Linked DNA regions of Variovorax paradoxus. The protein of the gene in region 1 binds, or shares a complex with, the protein of each later gene. Links are inferred from orthologs where the notes say so. Each region holds a gene or a part of one and is shown in the gene's direction. Other genes may lie near its edges.

Evidence for each region.
Region 2: the proteins of pmbA (region 1) and tldD are in contact, whole or in part, in a solved structure (PDB 5NJ9), measured with the Escherichia coli proteins. The link is inferred for Variovorax paradoxus from one-to-one orthologs.

What each region holds. Positions count from the first base shown.
Region 1 is NZ_LR743507.1:4,319,034-4,327,257, reverse strand. The notes cover bases 3,521-6,355. They hold pmbA (metalloprotease PmbA), read left to right. Parts: upstream 3,521-4,170; coding sequence 4,171-5,541; downstream 5,542-6,355. Other genes in these bases: AACL56_RS20065 (LysR family transcriptional regulator), read right to left, coding at 5,645-6,355; yjgA (ribosome biogenesis factor YjgA), read right to left, coding at 3,521-4,053. Outside these bases: AACL56_RS20090 (CusA/CzcA family heavy metal efflux RND transporter), read left to right, coding at 1-1,522; AACL56_RS20085 (hypothetical protein), read right to left, coding at 1,580-2,740; mog (molybdopterin adenylyltransferase), read right to left, coding at 2,755-3,345; more of yjgA, read right to left, coding at 3,397-3,520; more of AACL56_RS20065, read right to left, coding at 6,356-6,550; AACL56_RS20060 (sulfite exporter TauE/SafE family protein), read left to right, coding at 6,651-7,409; AACL56_RS20055 (NUDIX domain-containing protein), read right to left, coding at 7,432-7,902; AACL56_RS20050 (GatB/YqeY domain-containing protein), read right to left, coding at 7,902-8,224.
Region 2 is NZ_LR743507.1:1,667,135-1,675,491, forward strand. The notes cover bases 4,658-7,625. They hold tldD (metalloprotease TldD), read left to right. Parts: upstream 4,658-5,395; coding sequence 5,396-6,856; downstream 6,857-7,625. Other genes in these bases: rodA (rod shape-determining protein RodA), read left to right, coding at 4,658-5,084; AACL56_RS07475 (hypothetical protein), read left to right, coding at 6,938-7,474. In the rest of the region: AACL56_RS07445 (ribonuclease catalytic domain-containing protein), read right to left, coding at 1-141; AACL56_RS07450 (YqiA/YcfP family alpha/beta fold hydrolase), read right to left, coding at 279-872; AACL56_RS07455 (response regulator transcription factor), read left to right, coding at 1,279-2,028; AACL56_RS07460 (sensor histidine kinase), read left to right, coding at 2,086-3,897; more of rodA, read left to right, coding at 3,930-4,657; AACL56_RS07480 (3-deoxy-7-phosphoheptulonate synthase), read left to right, coding at 7,706-8,357. UniProt on the Escherichia coli protein: Metalloprotease involved in CcdA degradation. Suppresses the inhibitory activity of the carbon storage regulator (CsrA).

The sequences.
Region 1 (8,224 bases):
CGAGGGCGACTTCGCCGTGCAGGCGCTGCGCATTCCGGGCACCAGCCTCACGCAGTCGGTCGAGATGCAGAAGCAGCTCGAGCGCACGCTGAAGGCGAAGTTTCCGGAGATCGAGCGCGTGTTCGCGCGCACCGGCACGGCCGAGATCGCGGCGGACCCGATGCCGCCGAACATCTCCGACGGCTACATCATGCTCAGGCCCGAGAGCGAGTGGCCGGCGCCCGAGGGCGCGTCGCGGCGCACGCGCGCCGAGCTGCTCGCGGCGGTGCAGCAGGAGGTGGAGACGCTGCCGGGCAGCAACTACGAGTTCTCGCAGCCGATCCAGCTGCGCTTCAACGAACTCATCTCGGGCGTGCGCAGCGACGTGGCGGTGAAGATCTTCGGCGACGACATGGCGGTGCTCGAGAAGACGGCGGCCGAGGTGTCGGAAGCGCTCGGCAAGGTCCCCGGCGCGGCCGAGGTGAAGGTCGAGCAGACCACGGGCCTGCCGATGCTCACGGTGAACATCGACCGCCAGAAGACGGCGCGCTACGGCCTCAACGTGGGCGACGTGCAGGACGCGGTGTCGATCGCGGTCGGCGGGCGCGAGGCCGGCACGCTGTTCGATGGCGACCGGCGCTTCGGCATCATCGTGCGGCTGCCCGAGAACCTGCGCACCGACCTGGAGGCCATCAAACGGCTGCCGGTGGCGTTGCCCAAGGGCGCGGGCGCCGAAGGCCAGCGCACCAGCTTCATTCCGCTCGGCGAGGTCGCGACGCTCGACATCGCGCCCGGCCCCAACCAGGTGAGCCGCGAGGACGGCAAGCGCCGCATCGTGGTCAGCGCCAACGTGCGAGGGCGCGACCTGGGCTCGTTCGTGGCCGAGGCCGGGGAGGCCATGCGCGGCGTGAAGATTCCCGCCGGCTACTGGACGGTGTGGGGCGGGCAGTACGAGAACCTGGCCTCGGCCACCGAGCGGCTGCAGGTGGTGGTGCCGGTGTCGCTGCTGCTGGTGTTTACACTGCTGTTCGCGATGTTCGGCAACCTGAAGGACGGCCTGCTGGTGTTCACCGGCATACCGTTCGCGCTCACCGGCGGCATCGTGGCGCTGTGGCTGCGCGGCATTCCGCTGTCGATCTCGGCCGCGGTGGGCTTCATCGCGCTGTCGGGCGTGGCGGTGCTCAACGGGCTGGTGATGATCTCGTTCATCCGCAACCTGCGCGAGGGCGGGCTGCCGCTGGACGCGGCCATCCGCGAGGGCGCGCTCACGCGGCTGCGGCCGGTGCTGATGACGGCGCTGGTCGCCTCGCTGGGCTTCGTGCCGATGGCCGTCGCGACCGGCACCGGCGCCGAGGTGCAACGCCCGCTGGCCACCGTGGTGATCGGCGGCATCCTGTCGTCGACGGCGCTGACCTTGTTGGTGCTGCCGCTGCTCTACCGCATGGCGCATCGGCGCGACGAGGACGAAGCGGCGCAGGCGAACGGCGACAGCCAGCACGGAGCGCCGCTGGTGCCTGCAACGCGAGGGTCAACCGGCGCATGACCGCTTCCTTGCCCGTGTCCTTTTTGCATGGCACTGGCAGGGGAAAGGAAAGCGCGCTCAGACCAGGCCGCGCGCCTTCAGCAAGGCCCAGCGCTCGGGCGCGAGAGCGACCTTCATGGCCTTCAGCGGATCGATCTCGCCCGTGTTGTCCGCGTGGGCGACAACGAAGTCGTCGGTCGTGTTCAGCAAGGCTTGCGATGCGGGCGCGTTGAAATGCGCCGCCAGGTTCTTCAGCACCCGCATCGCCGAGGCCGTGCTTTGCGCGATGTCCATGAACTGGGCATGCAGCAGGCAGGCCTCCTTCAGCACCGTGTCGTCGAACCAGCGTTCGTGGGCATCGCCCTGTACCGCGCGAATTTCGTCGGGCGCCCAGAGGTAGTAGCGCACTTCTTCGCCGGCTTCCACGATCGCGCGGCGGTAGGGCTCGCGGCCCCACACCAGAAAGGGCGGCCACGCGGCGCCGAAGTCTTCCTGCGTGTAGCAGATGAACAGGGCGTAGATCTTCTCGTCGCGGGGAACCTGCGCGAGCGCGTGCGTGATCGCGTCGACGAGCAGGGCCTCGACCCTGGCGGCCACGCTCGCCAGCGTCTCGCCCTTGCGCGGGCGGCGGTAGCTCAGGCGGGTCTCGCCGCTGGGCGTGCCGTCGTCATCGAGGTATTCGAGCGTGATGGTGTCCAGTCGGCCGGCTTCGTCGTAGCGGTAGACGTCCTGGCACAGCCAGGTCTTCTGGCCATCGGCCCAGTTGGAGGTGACGGCGCGCTGCAGCTGGCCGTCTTGCCATTCGTAGCGCGCGTCGAGGCCCTTGTGGCCGTGGCTGATGTGCTGCGCCACCAGCAGGCCGCCCGCATGGCGGTACCGGGTGACGGTGCTGACGGAGGGCTCGCCCTCGTACACCTGCAGGTCCACGCCGGTGCGGCCATCGGCCTCGTGGAGCCAGGCCGTGGCGCGACCGCGGCTCTGGCGCTGCAGCACCAGGCGGCCTTCGGCGTCGAAGCCGTGGTGCATGTGGCGCTCGGGGTCGGCCTTGTCGTCGGCCAGCCACCGGGGCTTGGGGCCGCCGTGGTGCTCCTGCATGAAGGGCGTCGGCTCGCCCATCGATTCGGTGGCCCAGCGCCACGTCACGGCCTGCGCGGTGCAGTCGGCCAGCAGGCGAGCAGCGTTGGCGCTATCGGCGTAAGTGCTGTAGGGGCTGTCGGAGGCGTAGGTGGGCGCCAGCATCGTTCCGCCGGCCTTCAGCGCGCCGGGCGAACGGCCGACTTGGGCCGGAAGGCCTTGCAGACGGCGTCGTCGGTCTCGAGGTACGGACCGCCGATCAGGTCGATGCAATAGGGCACGGCCGCGAAGATGCCGGGCACCACCTGCGCGCCGTCGGCATCTTTGAGGCCTTCGAGCGTTTCCGCGATGGACTTGGGCTGGCCGGGCAGGTTGATGATCAGGCTCCGGTCGCGGATCACCGCCACCTGGCGCGACAGGATCGCGGTCGGCACGAAGCGCAGGCTGATCTGGCGCATCTGCTCGCCGAAGCCGGGCATTTCCTTGTGGGCGACGGCCAGCGTGGCCTCGGGCGTCACGTCGCGCAGCGCGGGGCCGGTGCCGCCGGTGGTCAGCACCAGCGAGCAGCCGGCATCGACCAGCTCGATCAGCGTGGCGCTGATGCGTTCCGCCTCGTCGGGGATCAGGCGGGGCTCGAATTCGAGCGGATTCTTCAGCGCCCGGCCGAGCCATTCCTTCAGCGAAGGCAGGCCCTTGTCTTCGTAGGTGCCGCTGGAGGCGCGGTCGCTGATGGAGACGATGCCGATGCGGACAGGTTCAGGGGTGTTCATGGTGTTGCTCCTTCCCCTTCCCCCGGAAGGGGAAGGAGAACGACATGGGGCTCACGCGTCTTCTTCGCGGTCCTGGGCGGCCGCGGCGGCGGCATGGTCGTCGCTGCCGTGCACGGCCAGCTGGGCGCGCACGATCTGGAACACCTCGCGGTAGGCCTTGCCCTGGCGGGGCGCTTCGCCGGCCGGGCCGCTCTTCATGTCCTTGCGGGCCTGGCGCACCAGGGCGCGCAACTGCTGCGAGTCGGTGGCGGGGTGGGTCTCGATCCAGCCGCCGAGGGCGTCGTCGTCGGCGATCAGGCGGTCGCGCCAGCGCTCGGCCTCGTGCAGGGCGGCAGTTTCGGCGGCCGGCACGGTGTTCTGCTCGCTCAGCGCCCGCTTCACGGCCTCGAGCACTTCGGGCTCGAGCTTGCGCATCAGCTTGCCGACGTATTGCATCTGGCGGCGCTTACCCTCGAAGTTGGTGATGCGCCTGGCTTCGGCCAGCGCCTCGACCAGCTTCTCGTCGAGCTGCAACGCATCGAACAGGGCGGCACGCAGGGTCATCAGCTCGGCGCCGAGCTTCTGCAGTTCGTCGCTCTCGCGCTTGAGGTCGGTGCGGCTGGCCTCGTCGGTGCCCTTGAGCTCGCGCTTGAGTTCCAGGTCGAGTTCGCTGCCTTCGGCGACGAACTGGCCACGGACGAAATAGCCTTTTTTGGGTTTGCGGGACATGGGAGTGGATTCTGGGCCGCACCGTGCGGCGTTGCAACGCATGCCATGCGCTGCCTCGTGCAGTGGGAAGCTGGAGGGAAAACGGGAAATGGGGGGCGCAAGTATCATAGCCACCACATGACGACATCCTCCTCGCGCGCCGATTCCGGCTTCGCCTACAGCCGCTCCTTCTTCGAAAACCTGGTCGACACCGCCCTGGCGCACGCCAGGAAGCTCGGTGCCACCGACGCCGGGGCCGAGGCCTCTGAGGGCTGCGGCCTGAGCGTGTCGGTGCGCAAGGGCGAGCTGGAAAACGTCGAGCGCAACCGCGACAAGTCGCTGGGCGTCACGGTCTACGTGGGCCACCGCCGCGGCAATGCCAACACGTCCGACTTCTCCGAGGGCGCCATCAAGCAGACGGTGCAGGCGGCCTACGACATCGCCCGCTTCACGGCCGAGGACACGGTCGGCGGCCTGCCCGACGAGGCCGACATCGCCAAGGACCATCCCGAGCTCGACCTGTTCCATCCCTGGGACGTGACGAGCGAAGAGGCTGCGAGGCTCGCGCTCGAGTGCGAAGCGGCGGCGCTGTCCACCGACAAGCGCATCACGAACAGCGAAGGCGCGGGCGTCTCGGCACAGCAGAGCCACTTCTTCAGCGCCCATACGCACGGCTTCCGCGGCGGCTATGCCAGCTCGCGGCACTCGATCTCGGTGGCGCCCATCGCCGGCAAGGGCGACGACATGCAGCGCGACGCCTGGTACAGCTCGATGCGCTCGGCCGACGAACTGGCCAGTCCGCAGGCCGTGGGCCGCTACGCCGCGGAACGCGCGCTCAGCCGCCTGAAGTCGCGCAAGATCAAGACCACCGAATGCCCTGTGCTGTTCGAGTCGCCGCTGGCCGTGGGCCTGCTCGGGGGCCTGGTGCAGGCGGTGAGCGGCGGTGCGCTCTATCGCAAGAGCACCTTCCTGCTCGACTCGCTCGGCAAGCCGGTGCTGCCCGCGCATTTGGACGTGGCCGAAGACCCGCACGTGGTGCGCGGCAAGGGCAGCGCCCCGTTCGACGACGAAGGCGTGACCACGCGTGCGCGCAAGGTGGTCGACGCGGGACGCCTCGAGGGCTATTTCCTGTCGACCTACTCGGCCCGCAAGCTGGGCATGAAGACCACCGGCAACGCCGGCGGCTCGCACAATCTGACGCTGAGCTCGCGCCTCACGAAGCACACCGACGACCTCGACGCCATGCTGGCCAAGTTGGGCACCGGCCTGTTCGTCATCGAGCTGATGGGGCAGGGCGTGAACTACGTAACGGGCGACTACTCGCGCGGCGCCAGCGGCTTCTGGGTCGAGAAGGGCCGGATCGCCTTCCCGGTGCAGGAGATCACCATCGCCGGCAACCTCAAGGACATGCTGATGGGCATCGAGGCCATCGGCGCCGACGCCTACACCTTCGGCGCCAAGACCACGGGGTCGGTGCTGGTGAACCGTATGAAGATCGCGGGCAGCTGAGGCGCCTGCGGGGCCGGGCGCCCGCGTCGCCCAGGCCTGCGCTTCCCCTCTTTCAACCGCGATGCCGGGTGGCCGCCTACAAGCGGCAAGGCCGGCCGGTCACTCACTTCTTCCTGGCCTCGTCGGGCGGCGCGATCAGGTGCTCGAGCATGCGCCGTGCATTCAGCGGCAGGTCTTCCGACGAGCGCACGCAGGCCATCAGCGTGCGCTCGGCCCAGGCGTCCGCCAGCGCGGCGCGCGTGATCTTCATCGAACGGGCGCAGCGTTCGGCGGCGGTCTGCGGCACGATGCCCACGCCGATGCCGTATTCGACCATGCGGCACACCGCCTCGAAGTTGCGCACGCGCACCCGGTAGGCCAGGTGCTTGCCGAGCGCGCGCACGTGCTGCGTGATGAGCTGCTGCAGTGCGCTGTCCGCGGGCAGGCCGACGAATTCGCTGTCCACCACGTCGGCCAGCCGCATGCGCCGGCGTCCGGCCAGCGCATGGCCGCGCGGCATCACGAGCACGAGGTCGTCGCGCCGGAAGGGATGGCATTCGAGGCCTTCGCTGTCGATGGCGTCCGAGACGATGCCGATGTCGCACAGGCCGGCGCGCAGTGCTTCCACAGTGTCGGGGCTGGGGCGCTCCTCGAGATCGACCGAGATGCGCGGATGCTCCGCGAGAAAGCGGCTCAGCACCTCGGGCAGATGCTCGGTCAGCGCCGAGGTGCCGCACATGAAGCGCACGTGCCCCTTCAGGCCCTGGCCGTATTCGCCGAGTTCGCCGCGCAGGCGTTCCATCTGCTGCAGCACGACGCGCGCATGGTGCAGCAGCGTTCGGCCGGCCTCGGTGGGGCGCACACCCTGGGCATGGCGCGTGAGCAGCGGACTGCCCAGCGCGTCCTCCATGCCGCGCACGCGCTGGCTGGCGGAGGCCAGCGTCATGTGCGAGCGCGCCGCGCCGCCGGTCAGGCTGCCGGCTTCGACGACGTTGAGGAAGAGCCGCAGGTCGGTGAGGTCGAATCGCATGGTCGGCGCAGTGTGCACGAGGAGCCTCAGTCCCAGCCTGAGCCTCACTCTGCGAATGACGCATTTCCAGCGTCGGTCCGACCCGGCAGACTCGGCCGCGATGACGCATCCGCACTACGACATGGCAACTTTCTGGGCCGCCGCCACGGCGGTGTACCTGCTGGCAGGCGTCATCAAGGGCGTGGTCGGCCTGGGGCTGCCGACGGTGTCGATGGCGCTGCTGGCGCTGTGGATGTCGCCCGTGCAGGCCGCGGCCCTGCTGATCGTGCCCTCGCTGGTCACCAACGTCTGGCAGACCGGGCCGCGCGCGACCTTCATGCCAGTGCTCAGGCGCATCGGCGGCATGCAGGCCGGCGTCGTCGTCGGCACGCTGGGCGGGACGCTGTGGCTGGGCGTGCCCGAGGGCGCCTGGGCATCGGTGGCCCTCGGAGTGGCGCTGATGCTGTACGCGGGCTGGGGGCTGACCGGCCGGAAGCTGCACGTGAGCGATGCGCAGGCGCGCTGGATGGGACCGCTGGTGGGCCTCGTCACAGGGCTGGTGACCGCGGTGACCGGCGTGTTCGCCGTCCCGGCGGTGCCTTACCTGCAGGCCCTGGGCTTTGAGCGCGATTCGCTGATCCAGGCGATGGGCATCTCGTTCACCACCTCGACCGTGGTGCTGGCCATCGGGCTGGCGGGGAGCGGGGACTATCCGATGTCGGCGCTGGGCGGCTCGATCGCGATGCTGGTGCCGGCGATCGGCGGCATGGTGCTCGGCACCTGGCTGCGGCAGCGGCTGTCGGTGGCGGTGTTCCGGCGCTGCTTCCTGGGCGGGCTCGCCTTGCTGGGCCTGTACATGGTCGTGCGCGCGCTGGCGTGAACGACCGGGCGAGCCGGCAGGCTCAGGCTGCGAGCAGCAACGCGGCGCGCACGCGTTCGATGGTCTGGCGGTAGGGCAGTGCAAAGTCGTCGAGCGACTCGCCGGCTTCGAGCCAGCGGAACAGGAAGACCAGGCCTTCCTCTTCGGGGCTGCCTGTGGCGGTGTGCAGGAAGGTCTCGGGCAGCCTGCCTTCGGCGCGCATCAGGAACAGGTGCCACAGCTGCGGATGCCGGTGCGTGTTGCCTTCCACGCCCGCTTCGCATTCGCGGTCGAGCGTGCCGAGCGATTGCAGCGGGCCGGCATAGTCGATGCCCGATTCCTCGAGCAGCTCGCGCCGCACGGCGACCTCGGGCGACTCGCCGGGCTCGATGGTGCCCTTGGGGAGCTGCATGTTGCCGTCCTCGGGATGGCGGAACACCAGCAGCCGGCCCCGCGAGTCGACCATGCAGGCGCAGGCCTTGAGGATCGGGTCGGACGGGCTGCTGGCGGTCATCAGGCGCCCGTCAGAGCGGACTTGACCGCTGCGCTGACCTGGCCCATGTCGGCCTTCCCGGCGAGTCGGGTCTTGACCACGCCCATCACCTTGCCCATGTCGCCGGGGCCGCTGGCGCCGAGTTCAGCCACGATGGCCTTCACCGCGGCAGCCACTTCGTCGGCGCCCATGCGCTGGGGCTGGTAGACCTCGATCACCTTGATCTCGGCGGCTTCCTTGTCGGCGAGGTCGGGGCGGCCACCGGTGGTGAATGCCGCGATCGAGTCCTTGCGCTGCTTGACCATCTTGTCGACGATGGCGATGACCATGGCGTCGTCGAGCT
Region 2 (8,357 bases), 2.6 Mb from region 1 along the record:
CTTCTCGAAACGCAGCACGATGTTGGCGCCCTTGACCTTGACGCGCTTGCCCGTCTCGAGCTCGACCTGCGCCGACGCTTCGGCCTCCGACAGCACGCGGCCGCCGAGGTACTTGCCGGCTTCTTCAAACAATACAAACATCCCGCGATTGTCCCACGCTGAAAACCGGCGCGACCGAGTTCCAGGATGCCGCGGAACCGGCGTCGCCGGGCCGCGGGCATCGCCCCCTGCAACGGGGCTGGTGCAGCGGCACGAAGTGCGCGAAGCCGGGGGTGTGCCTAGACCGGGTTGATGAACGCCATCACGTCGTCGAGATGCGCCTTCTCGAAATCCGACAGGGCGTGGTCGCCGCCCTCGAGCAGCTTGATGTTGCTGTCGGGATAGCGGGCGGACATCTCGTGCCAGTCGAGCGCCTCGTCGCCCTTGGCGATGATCGCGAAAACGCGCTCGGGGCGCGTGAGCTGGCCGACTTCCATGGCGCGCAGCTCGTGGATGTATTCAGGACGGAAATAGAAGTGCTCGGACGGGTCGTGCCAGACGGTCTGGTCACCGATGTAGCGGGTGAGGTCGCGCGCCGGGTGGACGGCGGGGTTCAGCAGCACGGCGCGGCAGCGGGTCATGCCGGCGACGTAGGTCGCATAGAAGCCGCCGAGCGACGAGCCCACCACCGCCATCGACTTGCGCGGCCAGTGGGCGATGCCCTTCATCACCATGTCGATGGCGTCGTGCGGCGACGGTGGCAGCTGCGGGCACCACCATTGCAGATCGGGATGGCGTTGCGCGACGCGCTCCGCCATGAGCCTTGCCTTGGTGGAGCGGGGCGACGACCGGAAGCCGTGCAGGTACAACAGATGAGTGGTTTGCGGATCCATGCGAGGAAGAGACGCGAGGCGCTGACGTTGCACCGCGCTGGCCGGGACGAGGTAATTTTGCATGAGGTCTGTTCTCGCGAGGCCGCTTCCAACGTACAAAAACCCCGCTGGCCGGGGTTCTTCGGTAAAGATCGAGCCGATCCGTGCTCGGGGTGTGCGGACGTCCTGCTTGCCTGCGCAAGGGCGCGCTGCGTCTCAGGAACTCGAAAGTATTCAGGCCGGGGCCGACGCCGTCTGGCGGGTTTACGTTCGAGTTACTTTGCCTCTGCAAACAACGGCATTCGATGCAGTGCCGCCGGTGTCGTCCGCGCCGTCGAAAGGCGGCGCAAGTTTCATGGAGCGAACGGTCGTGCGCATCCCATGAACAGGGTATGCGCGCCCGAAGCTGCGGCGGGTGCCGCGGCTTATGCTTGCGCCCATGAACACTGAGGCCCCGCACGACGCGACGCCACGCCGATGGGGCGTGCTGGTCGTTGAAGACGACAGCCGCGCGCGCGCATTCTTCGAGGCGAGCGTGCAGCGCAGCCCGCGCCTTCTCTGGCTCGGCAGCGCCGGCACGGTCCAGGAGGCGCTGGCCTGGCTCGGCCGCACCACCATCATCCCCGACGTGCTGCTGGTCGATCTCGGCATGCCCGACGGCACCGGCCTGGACGTGATCCGCGACGCAGTCACGCGCTTTCCCGGCTGCGAGCCGCTCGTGGTCTCAGTCTTCGGCGACGAGGAAAACGTGCTCGCCAGCATCGAGGCCGGCGCCGTGGGCTACATCCACAAGGACGCCGCACCCGAGGACATCGCGCAGACCATCGTGGAGATGAAGGCTGGCGCCTCGCCCATCTCCCCCATGATCGCGCGACGGGTGCTTGCCAAGTACCGCAGCCTGCAGTCGGCGGCCGTGCCCGGCGTCGTGGTACCGGGCGTGCCGCCCGAGGCGGTTTCCGAGGACGCCGACCGCGGGCTGCTGTCGGGGCGCGAGCACGAAGTGCTCACGCTCATCGCGCGCGGTTTCTCGTACGCCGAGATCGCGCGGCTCAAGGGGCTGAGCGTGCATACGGTGCAGACCCACATCAAGAACCTGTACGGAAAACTCGCGGTGCACTCCAAGAGCGAAGCGGTCTTCGAAGCGACGCGGCTCGGCCTGCTGTCCCACCCGGGCTGACGGCAGATGCGGCGGTTGCGGCCGGGCCCGGCGTCGCTGTTGGCGTGGTGGCTGGCAGTGTTTCTCATCTCGGTCCTCGGCGCGGCGGGCGGGCTCTCGCGCGCCGCGGCGGCGGAAGCGCCGATCGAACTGCGGCACGGCACCGTGACGACCTCGGTCGACGGCCTCACGCGCACCGGCCCGGTCGAGCTGTCCTACCACTGGGACCGCGAGCACCACGGCCGTCCGGGTACGGCGAGCTTCGACCTGCCGTTCAGGCTGGATTCCGCGCCCGAAACACCATGGGGCATCTTCATTCCGCGCGTGGGCAGCGTTTTCGAGGTGCAACTCAACGACGCGCTGCTGCAGGTCTACGGCGACCTGGGCCACGGCAACGGGGGAGACTACGCCAAGGCGCCCATCTACGTGCCGGTGCCCGGCCGGCTGCTGCGCCAGGGCGACAACCACCTGCAGATCCGCATCCGCGCGGACAGTGCCCGCCGCGCGGGCCTGTCGCACGTGGTGATCGGCCCGGCAGCGCCGGTGCGCACCGAACTGTTCGAGAGCGCCTATGCGTGGCGTTTCACCGGCTCGGTGCTGCTCACCGCCTTCAGCCTGATGGTGAGCGGCATCGCGCTGGGCCTGTGGCTCACGCAGGTGGGGGCGCGCGACAGCGCAGGCTCCGGGCGCGACGGGATCTATCTGTGGGCCGCGCTGGCCGAGTTCTGCTGGGCCATCCGCGTGGCCGACGGCGTCATTGCCGATCCGCCGCTGCCCTGGGGCGCGTGGGGGGTGTTGATGGCCACCTGCTATGCGGGCTGGGCCGCTTCCGCCATGATGTTCTGCTACCACCTGGCCGGCTGGTCGGACAACGCTCGCCTGCGGTGGCTGCGCTGGCCGTTCGCCGCCGTGGTCGCCGGCACCGTGGCGGCGGCATCGCTCGCCCTGCACCGCGAGGAACCGATGTGGCTCACCGGCTGGCTGGCGCTGGAAATCGTGTTCATCGCCGGCTTCGTGACGGCGTTCGTCGTCGCCACGGCGCGGCGGCCGAGCACCGAGCAGTGGCTGGTGGCTGGCGCGGCCCTCGTGACGGTGGCCTTCGGCGCGCGCGACTGGCTGGTGATTCGCCTGAGCGACGCGTACGGCGAAACCACCTGGGTGCGCTATTCGTCGGTGTTCTTCGGCATCGCGCTGCTGCTGATCGTGCTGCGCCGCTTCCACGCCGCCACCGTACAGGCCCGCGGCTGGGTCTCGGCGCTGGCCGAGCGGGTGGCGCAGCGCGAGCGCGAACTCGCTTCCACGTATGCGGAACTCGAGGCAGCGGCGCGCGACCAGGCGCGCACGCACGAGCGCGAGCGCATCCTGCGCGACATGCACGACGGCGTGGGCTCGCACATCAGTTCGGCGATCCGGCAACTGCAGTCGGGCCAGACCAGCTCGAGCGACCTGCTGCGCACGCTGCGCGACTCGCTCGACCAGCTCAAGCTGTCGATCGATTCGATTCACCTGCCGCCCGGCGACGTCGCGGCGCTGCTGGCGGCGGCGCGCTACCGGCTCGAACCCCGGCTGGCGGGGGCGGGCATCGAGCTCGAATGGGCGGTCGAAGAACTGGCAATGGTCGACCGCCTCGACGCGCACGGCATGCGGCAACTGCAGTTCCTGCTGTTCGAGGCCATCTCCAACGTGCTGCAGCATGCCCAGGCCAGCGTACTGCGCATCGAGGCCGACATGGTGGGGCAGGCCGTGCAGCTGCGCGTGATCGACAACGGCAAGGGCTTCGATGCGGCCTGCCTGCCGCGGGCGCTGGCCGAGCGTGCGGGCGCCATCGGCGCGCAGCTGGCGCTCGAAAGCCGACCTGGCCGCACGGTCGTTCAGCTTTCTTTCGATTGAAGCGGCCGGCGGGGCGGGGATAATCCGCACCCATGTCTGCCGTGTTCAACCAGCCCTCCCTGGCGCGTCGCATTGCGCCCATCTTCCAGGGCTTCGACGGCTTCCTGGCCTTCGCCGTGCTGCTGCTCGCGTTCGCCGGGCTGCTGACCATGTATTCCTCGGGCTACGACCACGGCACGCGCTTCATCGACCACGGCCGCAACATGCTGCTGGCCGGCTTCATCATGTTCGTGGTGGCGCAGGTGCCGCCGCAGAAGCTCATGCTGGCCGCGGTGCCGCTCTATTCGATGGGCGTAGCGCTGCTGGTGGCGGTGGCGCTGTTCGGCATCACCAAGAAGGGCGCGCAGCGCTGGATCAACGTGGGCGTGGTGATCCAGCCCAGCGAAATCCTGAAGATCGCCATGCCGCTGATGCTGGCCTGGTGGTTCCAGCGGCGCGAAGGCCAGCTTCGCCCGCTCGACTTCGTGGTGGCGACCGTGCTGCTGGCGGTGCCGGTCGGGCTCATCATGAAGCAGCCCGACCTCGGCACCTCGCTGCTGGTGCTGGCGGCCGGGCTGGCGGTGATCTTTTTCGCCGGGCTGCCCTGGAAGCTGATCGTGCCGCCGGTGGTGATCGGCGCGGTGGCCATCACGCTGATCGTGGGCTTCGAGTCGCAGCTGTGCACCGACGGCGTCGACTGGCGTGTGCTGCACGACTACCAGAAGCAGCGCGTGTGCACGCTGCTCGACCCGAGCAAGGACCCGCTGGGCAAGGGCTTCCACATCATCCAGGGGATGATCGCCATCGGATCGGGCGGTGTCGGCGGCAAGGGGTTCATGCAGGGCACGCAGACCCACCTCGAGTTCATTCCCGAGCGCACCACCGACTTCATCTTCGCCGCCTATTCCGAGGAATTCGGGCTGGTGGGCAACCTGGCGCTGATCGCGTCATTCGTCCTTCTGATCTTCCGCGGGCTGCTGATCGCGGCCAATGCCTCGACCCTGTTCTCGCGCCTGCTCGCGGGCGCGGTGACCATGATCTTCTTCACGTATGCCTTCGTGAACATGGGCATGGTGAGCGGCATCCTGCCGGTGGTGGGCGTGCCCCTGCCGTTCATCAGCTACGGCGGCACGGCCATGGTCACGCTGGGGCTGGGGCTCGGCATCCTGATGTCGATCGCGCGGGCCCGCAAGCTGGCCCAGAACTGAGGATGTCAGGAACACCGAAGAACCGGCTCTGCCGGGCCTCCGGTGTTGCCCTTGGTAGGGGAAGGAGAAGCAACAAGAAGTGCGCGAATCCTGGGGGTGAGCCAGAAACACCGCGGAACCGGCTTCGCCGGGCCGCAGGTGTTGCCCCCGGCAGGGGGTTGGCGAAGCGACACGAAGTGCGCGCAGCCTGGGGGCGAGCCAAGGACTACCGCGGAAGCGGCTTCGCCGGGCCGCAGGTGTTGCCCCCGGCAGGGGGAAGGCGAAGCGACACGCAGCGCGCGCAGCCTGGGGGCGAGCCATAGAATCCCGGCATGATCTCCCGCGAACCCACCATCGAGCGCCTCGCCACGGCGCAACAGCTCCTTCTCGCGCCGTTCGGCCTCGACGAATCGCACCTGAGCAAGGCCCTGGCCGAGATCACCGCGCACCGCGTGGACGACGCCGACCTGTACTTCCAGTACACGCGCAGCGAAGGCTGGAGCCTGGAAGAGGGCATCGTCAAGACCGGCAGCTTCAGCATCGACCAGGGCGTCGGCGTGCGCGCGGTCAGCGGCGAGAAGACCGCCTTCGCCTATTCCGACGACATTTCCGAGGCCTCGCTGCTCGACGCAGCGCGCACCGTGCGTTCGATTTCCTCCGCCGGCCGCACCGCGCGAGTGAAGACCGCCGCGCGCAAGATCGCCGCCAGCCGCTCGCTCTACGACGGCATCGACCCCATCGCCACGCTCGACAGCACCGCCAAGGTGAAGCTGCTCGAGAAGGTCGAGAAGCTGGCCCGCTCGCGCGATCCGCGCGTGGCGCAGGTCATGGCGGGCCTGGCCAGCGAGTACGACGTGGTGCTCGTGGCGCGTGCCGACGGCACGCTGGCCGCCGACGTGCGTCCGCTGGTGCGCCTGTCTGTCACCGTCATCGCCGAGCAGAACGGCCGGCGCGAAGTCGGCTCCGGCGGCGGTGGCGGGCGTTTCGGCCTGGCGTATTTCACCGACGAGCAGATCGCCGAGTACGTCGACCACGCCGTCAAGGCCGCGCTGACCAACCTGGACGCGCGCCCGGCCCCGGCCGGCGAGATGACCGTGGTGCTCGGCTCCGGCTGGCCAGGCATCCTGCTGCACGAGGCCATCGGCCACGGCCTGGAAGGCGACTTCAACCGCAAGGGCTCCAGCGCGTTCTCGGGCCGCATCGGCCAGCGCGTGGCGGCCAAGGGCGTCACGGTGCTCGACGACGGCACCATCGCCGATCGCCGCGGTTCGCTCAATGTCGACGACGAGGGCAACGCCAGCCAGCGCAACGTGCTGATCGAGGACGGCATCCTCAAGGGCTACATCCAGGACGCGATGAACGCGCGCCTCATGAAGGTCAAGCCCACCGGCAATGGCCGCCGCGAGAGCTATGCCCACGTGCCGATGCCGCGCATGACCAACACCTACATGCTCGGCGGCGACAAGGACCCGCAGGAAATCGTTGCCAGCATCAAGAAGGGCCTGTACGCCACCAACTTCGGTGGCGGCCAGGTCGACATCACGAGCGGCAAGTTCGTGTTCTCCGCGAGCGAGGCCTTCTGGGTCGAGAACGGCAAGATCCAGTACCCGGTGAAGGGCGCGACCATCGTGGGCAACGGTCCCGACGCGCTCACCCGCGTGACCATGATCGGCGACGATATGGCGCTCGACACAGGCGTGGGCACCTGCGGCAAGGAAGGCCAGAGCGTGCCCGTGGGCGTCGGCCAGCCCACGCTGCGCATCGACGGGCTGACAGTAGGTGGAACGGCTTAGGCCTTAAGGCACTTGCCCGCTGTTTCCCTCGGTTGCTAAGCTGCGGCCCTTTTGCGAACGATGAGTTCGAGGAGCATTTCGATGGGGAACAGGATCAATTCGTCCGCCGTGCTGTGGGCCGTGACCGCGGTGGTGGCGCTGGCCACCGCCGGTTGCGCATCCAGGGGCGGTTCGGGCAGCCAGCCTGCAGCGGCACCCGCACCGGCCGCGGCTCCCGCTGCACCGGCACGCGGCGGCGCCAAGGCAGGCATGGACGCCCAGGGCAACGTGGTCGATTCCTCGAAGGTCGAGGCCGGCAGCGGCCGCACCGTGAAGGGCCTGAACGGCTACGAGGGCGAGATCACCGGCAACCCGGCGCGCAACAGCAAGTTCGCGCGGCTGCAGATCGGCATGAGCGCCAAGCAGGTCACCGACCTCGCCGGCCAACCCACCGACCAGGGCGCCTACGTGACGGGCAAGGCCTTCATCCCGTTCTATTTCGGCAGCGACCGCCATCGCTTCGAGATGACCTACAAGGGCCAGGGCCGCCTGATCTTCGCGGGCGGCGGCATGGGCGACTACTCCGCCGGCAACCTGATCTGGATCATCCACAACCCCAACGAATCGGGTTACCGCTGAAAACAACGAACGCCCGGCCGTCGAGCCGGGTTTTGTTTTTCCGTGCTACATTCCGCCCACATGTCCGCCCTCCGCGCTTATTTCTTTGCCTACTTTTGGTTCCCGGTTTCCGGCGGACGAGAGGCGAGCGCGTAAGAAGCACATACGAACACCCTCCCAAAACCGCCGGTGGCCTCAAGCCCCCGGCGGTTTTTTTTGTCCTGACGATTTCAATCCAACAAGGAAGCACCCATGAGCACGAACATTGCCCCCGCCAGCGACAGCTGGTATGCGAGCGTCGAAAAAACCAGCAAGACCGACGACGAACGCATCAAGGACATCAACGTGCTCCCCCCTCCCGAACATCTGATCCGCTTCTTCCCCATTCGCGGAACGCCCGTGGAGACGCTGATCGAAGGCACGCGCCGCAGCATCCACAACATCATGGCGGGCAAGGACGATCGGCTGCTGGTGGTCATGGGACCGTGCTCCATCCACGACCCGGCCGCGGCGCTCGAATACGCCCGCCGCCTGAAGGCCGAGCGCGAAAAGTACGCCGGCACGCTGGAGATCGTGATGCGCGTGTACTTCGAGAAGCCGCGCACCACGGTCGGCTGGAAGGGCCTCATCAACGACCCGTACCTCGACGAAAGCTTCCGCATCGACGAAGGTCTGCGCATCGCGCGCCAGTTGCTGATCGACATCAACCGCATGGGCCTGCCGGCGGGCAGCGAGTTCCTCGACGTGATCTCGCCGCAGTACATCGGCGACCTGATCGCCTGGGGCGCCATCGGCGCGCGCACCACCGAAAGCCAGGTGCACCGCGAACTGGCGTCGGGCCTGTCGGCGCCGATCGGCTTCAAGAACGGCACCGACGGGAACATCCGCATCGCCACCGACGCCA